2 regions of the Nostoc sp. JL23 genome follow, and region 1 is predicted to be linked to the other one. Evidence: riboswitches for the same ligand, from Rfam matches in the RefSeq annotation. Region 1 holds a riboswitch; the other holds the start of a gene.
What was found. Region 1 has a riboswitch for cobalamin ahead of HWQ42_RS02820 (hypothetical protein). Riboswitches for the same ligand answer to the same signal wherever they lie in the genome.

Region 1 (3,373 bases):
AAATCGAGAGCAGCAATATATTGACTACTTTCGCTAAATAAGATCAGGTCGTAGGAGTATGATTTGTTAAAATCTTCAAATCTCGTTAAGTAGAAAGGTACTTGACCATTGGTATTTTGAAAAAACCTCTCTTGCTGGAGTGCGTCGGGTGCTAGTCCCTCAACAGTGAAACCGCGCTCGCACAAATATGCTGCGTTACCTCCAATCCCACAGCCTACATCAAGCACAGTTTTTGTCCCCTCTGGGATAAAACTCAAAAGTTTGGCTGTATATGCAACTTGCGCCACACGCAGACGAGTTAGAGTTAATTCTTCACCATGAGTAGGTAGTGGTTCCCAATACCCGTAATGGAGATAGTCGGAATTTGTGAGTCCAATGTAATAATCTATCGCTGCATTTTGGTAGCGAGTTGGTTTCGGAATCTTGCTTGATTTTGGCTTGAGCATTGAGGAATAAAGTAAGTTTTAGGGCATTAAGCTTGGTTTAAATTCTGACCATCGCTTACAAACTTGTTCGTAGCAATCGGCTGGAGTAATTTTTAGTTGGTGTAAAAAATTAACCTCAATCTGAGGTTCAGCCTTTAGCACTAGAAGAATATCTTGATGGGGATTGTATGTTACCACTGCTGGGAAAATTGATGAAATCATGGATGAGCAGATTGATTGCGATATAGCTCCGCAATCCTGAAACGAGCGCAAGTAGAACCTAATCAGATCGGAGGGTAGAAATTGCAGGGTGAAGGGAACTGTATCAAGACTTGTATTTGTAGGGTGAGTAACTTTAGTATCCACATCACAAATGACAACTCCCCGCCCAAATGACTGAAATCCCTGCCATCCTGTGTAGCCGATTACCAGCAGATTATTATGAATAAAGCTGTTTTGCCAGTAGCCAAAATTTCCTTGCCAGACACTATTGGAGGGTCGCATTCACTTCCTCCCATAAGGCTTTTGTTTCTTCACTTCCCGGTTTTCACCAATGCAGGGATCGCCTAACCTTGCTGTTTTAATCTGCATTACTTTCTATTCCTTTTAAGATTAATGATTTAGGTACTAGAGATTAGAAACTGAAAAATTTTACCCAATTATCAATTAACAACAACTTATATTTAATTTTGCCCACTTATTTAGTGGTGGAATCTTTGCCAAAATCCCCTTTCTCAAAATTTCCGGTCGTTCTGACCAAGGCAATAAACCATCGGGTTTAGCATAATATTGACTAGCACATTGCAAAACATCAGATGCACTAGTGTCGACTGGTAAATCACCAAAGAGATAGGTTGATTTACCTTCTGCTGTAAAGGCAATAACACAAGAATGGTTACAAGCACTCATGCATTCAACTCCCTGAATGAGGAATTTATTTCGCAATTCCCAATCTTGTGCAAGTTCATGAAGGTGTAGTAGTAGTTGCTCACCTTTACTTTCACCAACTCGTTTACCATCTTGCCAGACGCTGGCGCAGGTCGTGCAAACAAATAAACTATGTTGTTTGTCGAGCATTAATTTTGAAGTGTGTAGGATTAAGTCCAAATCGCAGATATGACATGTTGTCGCAGTCGTGCAACTGCAACATAGCTATTGAGTAAATTTGGCACAAATGATGTTAAAAAAGCTTTCACGCTAGGGAAAAAATAGCGTAAATGACAGTGACACCAAAGCACAATTGTAACTATCAATAAACTGCCTATAATTTCATAGCCATGAGTAGTCCGTGGCGTATCTCTGGCACTATGAGAGCGTGAAACTGATGTATCTTTGAAATATTTATGGCAATGTTCACCTGTACCTCGCAGATGGATGTAAGTTTGTCTGTTACTTTCGGCGGGCATTCTGACTTTGAGGCATAAGCTTCATTACAGCTGCGGGACAGCGACGGATTTACACCGAACTTTCCCCCTTGCGTCTGATGGCTGATCCCCACCAGAACCGATTTGATATTGGTTTTATAATAGCATGATTATGAATGAATTTAAGAATACTTAAAACTTACTGGTTCCAATAGCTACAATTTATCAGACGCGATGCCTGGGTTCGATGTAGCGATGTCTACGATGGTGACTGAGCTTTGTCGTACCACTTGCCTACGGCAGCTGCGCGAACGTGGAAGCAAGGCTACGCGCAGCGTCTCGTAGAGAAGTGCGGGCTACGCCTACGCTAACTCGCCTCACTAGCTGAAAAATCAAAACTTAAAATTGAGGAAGTATAAACACTCCAAATTCTATTGTTATGCTACCTCTATAGTGTCGAGTAAACAGAGTAATGTTAAAGTTTTTTGCTGACCGTGGTGGTACATTCACAGATATTGTTGCTGTTACTAATAATCAAGCAATTATCGATAGACTTTCAAAACATCCTGAACGTTTTTTAATTGTGACTCTGCCTAATCAGCAATGGATTATAGTCTACAAACTACTTTCAGAAAATCCCGAACTATATCAAGATGCGGCTATCCAAGGTATTCGAGATATTATGGGTATTGCTAGCAACGAAGCCATTCCTAATGAAGCGATAGAAGTTGTAAAAATTGGGACAACAGTAGCAACAAATGCGCTGTTAGAAAGGAAAGGCGATCGCGTTGTTCTTCTCATCACCAAAGGATTTAAAGATGCGCTACGAATTGGCTACCAAAACCGTCCTAACATCTTTGCCCGCCAGATAATCTTACCAACGATGCTTTATGAGCAGGTGATTGAGATAGATGAACGCTATGATGCTAACGGAAATGAATTAGTATCCATAAATATTGAACAAGTTAAAAGTGACTTGCAAGCAGTTTACCATACAGGAATTCGGAGTTGCGCTATTGTTTTTATGCACAGCGATCGCTATCCTAAACACGAACAACAAATAGCCCAGCTTGCCCAAGAAATCGCCTTTACCCAAATATCCGTATCCCATCAAGTTAGTCCTTTAATGAAGTTAGTTAGCCGAGGAGATACAACAGTAGTCGATGCTTATTTAACTCCGATTCTGCGCCGCTATGTTAACCAAGTAGCAAGTCAGTTACCCGGAGTCAAATTAATGTTTATGAAATCTGATGGCGGTTTAGTCGCAGCCGAACAATTTCAAGGCAAAGATAGTATTTTAAGCGGCCCGGCTGGCGGTATTGTTGGCGCAGTTCAGACTAGTAAAAGAGCAGGTTTTGAGTTAGTTATTACCTTTGATATGGGAGGGACAAGTACAGATGTTGCCCACTTTAAAGGAGAGTATGAACGACAACTAGATTCAGAAATAGCTGGGGCGCGGATGCGAGTTCCTGTATTAGCAATTAATACCATTGCTGCGGGTGGTGGTTCAGTTCTCTTTTTTGATGGTTCTAGTTATCGTGTCGGCCCTAAATCTGCTGGTTCAAATCCTGGGCCTGCTTGTTA
Region 2 (3,373 bases), on a different contig from region 1:
GTAAAAACCCAAATCGTTCGGGGTGTCATTAGTGGTGAAAGTACCGTTTGCGGCTACGCCAGTACCAGAATAATTCCAACTCCAACTTAAAGCAGAAGCGGCTGGCATTGTCCCGAAAACTAATCCAGATGTGGTGGCGAGGGCTATTGCAGATAAAACTAGATTTTTCATAGAAGTCGTTACTGCGATCGTTCCCGTGTATTATACGGAAATTAGGAAAGATCGTATTATCAATCTTGCCTATAGCGGTTCTCAATTGCGTGAAATACAGACCTAACCCCCAGCCCCTTTCCTGCTAGCGTTGGGGAGAAGCATCAAAGCCTCTCTCCTAAAAGGAGAGAGGTTTGGAGAGAGGTCAAAATGTATTGCTTCCATTCGAGAAGCGCTATATATTACTTAGCAGCGATGCCTACGGCGGGCTACGCCTACGCATAGCCATACCAAAACAGCATCAACATTGCTAACCTGCTCTCCTGGCGGTATGGCTGGACGATTTACCATCACAACTTTCACGCCTAGTTCTCGCGCGGCAATAATCTTGGGCTTTGTGGCATCGCCACCGCTATTTTTACTGACGATGGTATCAATATTATTCTCAATCAGAATTTGTCTCTCATTATTGAGGGTAAAAGGCCCGCGATCGCACAATACCATCCCCGGCGGTACTAAAGCATCATCGCCAGGAGGGTCAATCATCCGCATCAAAAACCAAATTTTCTCTAGGCGAGCAAAAGCGGCGAGTTCTTGCCTACCAACTGTCAAAAATACCCGCTGTGCCTGATTTTGCAGGGTTTTTGCTGCGGCTGCAACGCTGTCAACTTCAATCCAGCGATCGCCACTTTCTTTTTCCCAAGGCGGACGGATTAACATCAGACGGGGGACTCCAACTTCCGTTGCCGCATCTGCTGCATTGAAGGAAATTTGAGTCGCAAAAGGATGGGTTGCATCAATTAACAAGTCGATTTGCATGACTCGCAGATAGTTAGCCAATCCAGCCGCACCGCCGAAGCCTCCAACCCGCAAATCGCCCAGTGGTACTGACGGTTCGCGGGTGCGTCCAGCTAGAGAGGTGATTACTTCTAATCCTTGGATAGTCGTCACTTTGGCAGCTAGTTCTGCTGCATCACCCGTCCCACCCAAAATCAAAACGCGCATTATTTAGATAGATAACGGTGGAATTTTTGCCAGAATGCCCTTCTTCATTGCTTCTGGACGCTCTGACCAAGGCAGTAAACCATCTGCTTTAGCATAGTATTGGCTAGCACATTCCAGTACCGCAGAGGCACTGCCATCAACGGCTAAATCACCAAATAAATATGTTAATTTGCCTTTGGCACTAAAAGCGACTACACAAGAACGATTACAAGCACTCATGCATTCAACTTCCTGAATCGGGAATCGATCTCGTAACTCCCAATCTTGTGCCAGCTGCTGAAGTTGGTGTAAAAGTTTTTCACCACCACTTTCACCTAAGCGTTTTCCATTTTGCCAAACACTGGCACAGGTTTTGCAAACAAATAAAGTATGTTCAGCAACATCCAAAGAACTGGTTGGGGAAATATTTACAGTCGTAGTCATCTGTACCTCGCAGATATGTGAAACTAATAAATCTATCTCGGCGGGCATCCTGACTCACTCAATTTGAGATTTTCGATTTAGTTCCTGAATCTCAAATTGGTTCACAGTTGCGGGACAGCGCCGGATTTGCACCGAACTTTCCCCGTTACCTCTGGTAGCTGACTCCCACCAGAACCGAATAACCTTATCGATCATACACTAGGGTTATCGGAGAATACGAAACAACAAGCTTTTCGCCAACTATCAAACTGGGCGGCAGCCAGACAAAATACTGTGCATCTTCACTACTTGTCCAATAACTGCGATCGCAGGCGCACTAAATCCAGTTTCCTCTACTTGCTCGACAATTGTTTCCAATGTCCCTATCAATTCTTCTTGTTCTGGTCGCGTACCCCAGCGCACTAAAGCAATCGGCGTTTCTAAATTCAACCCAGCAGTACTTAATTCTTCCACAATATAAGGCAGATTGTGAATTCCCATATAAATTACAATGGTTTCGGAACCGTGAGCGATCGCACTCCAATTCACTTCCGGTCTATACTTACCCACCGCTTCATGACCAGTTACAAATGTCACTGATGAACTATAGAGCCGATGCGTCAAAGGAATACCTGAGTATGCTGCCGCTGCAATTCCCGAAGTGATACCTGGCACTACTTCCGTTGATATTCCAACTTTGACTAATTCTTCCATCTCTTCGCCACCGCGACCAAAAATAAACGGATCGCCACCCTTGAGCCGCACTACAATTGCATGATCTTGCGCTTTATCAATCAGCAATTGAGTTGTTTCTGACTGCAATAACGAATGTCTCCCCGCACGTTTACCAGCATTAATTTGCTCGGCTTGAGGATTAATCATTGCCAGAATTGCCGGACTCACCAAGGCATCATAGATGACTACATCTGCACATTCCAACAAACCTTTCGCCTTCAGGGTAATTAATCCTGGATCTCCTGGCCCCGCACCTACTAAATAAACCTTTCCCAAATACTTGTTCTCCTGTTTTTCTGTGCGGTTCATCTCTGTGTTAAATCCCAAATTAGCTCGGCTAATTCTGCACTTGCTCCCAGTGGCTCCGCCAATTGGAAATTCACCGCAGAAAATTGTAATTTTAGATCCTCTATTGAGGTGGCGATCGCATCGGTTATTCCACCAGCAAATAAAAAGTATGGCAAGATTGCAATTTCCCGATAACCAGCAATTACTAACTCTTTCACCCGTGATTCTAAACTAGGAGGCCCAGCCCAATAAGCAGTTACGGCTCCTAAACTCGCCGCCATTGCTTCCACAGTTTTTTGCGAACCTGGGCGACGGCTACCATGAGCTAAGAGAATCCATACTTCTGCTTTGATAGCAGCTATTTGCTTTGCTAACAATTTCTCTAAATTAGGATGAGAACCTAAATATGGTTGCAACTCAACGATTGTATCTTGACCAGTAGCCTGTTGTGCGAGTGCTACTTCGGCGGGAATGTCTGTCATCACATGCACTCCTGGCAGCAAAAATAGCGGCACAATTTTGAGGCGATTCTCATTTTGAGAATGTGGGCAATCGCCAAAAGCGTTTTTAGCAAATTGTTGAATCTGCTCGTGTAAAGGTTGAGGACTCATTTCTAAAGCAGCGATGCCAACCAAATGTTCGCTTGACAATTTCTGACATATCAGACTAGCTAGTTGCTGCATAGCAATTTCTGGGCGGCGATCGCGACTTCCATGAGATAATAGCAGATAGGCAGATGACATCGGCAAAGCTTGAACTATCAGTTACTATATCTTACTTAAGATTAAGCCGG

Region 2: it holds a riboswitch for cobalamin, as region 1 does, so the genes downstream of both, HWQ42_RS33315 (DUF1636 family protein) here and HWQ42_RS02820 (hypothetical protein) in region 1, are expected to answer to the same signal.

What each region holds. Positions count from the first base shown of each region.
Region 1 is NZ_JABXKN010000021.1:17,523-20,895, reverse strand. It holds gene HWQ42_RS02835 (methyltransferase domain-containing protein) at 1-446, opposite strand, end outside; gene HWQ42_RS02830 (hypothetical protein) at 465-929, opposite strand; gene HWQ42_RS02825 (DUF1636 domain-containing protein) at 1,092-1,502, opposite strand; gene HWQ42_RS02820 (hypothetical protein) at 1,523-1,831, opposite strand; cobalamin riboswitch at 1,805-1,948, opposite strand; gene HWQ42_RS02815 (hydantoinase/oxoprolinase family protein) at 2,262-3,373, shown strand, end outside.
Region 2 is NZ_JABXKN010000153.1:112,519-115,891, forward strand. It holds gene HWQ42_RS33305 (PEP-CTERM sorting domain-containing protein) at 1-171, opposite strand, end outside; gene HWQ42_RS33310 (cobalt-precorrin-6A reductase) at 397-1,155, opposite strand; gene HWQ42_RS33315 (DUF1636 family protein) at 1,159-1,578, opposite strand; cobalamin riboswitch at 1,600-1,772, opposite strand; gene cobA (uroporphyrinogen-III C-methyltransferase) at 1,822-2,601, opposite strand; gene HWQ42_RS33325 (sirohydrochlorin chelatase) at 2,598-3,323, opposite strand.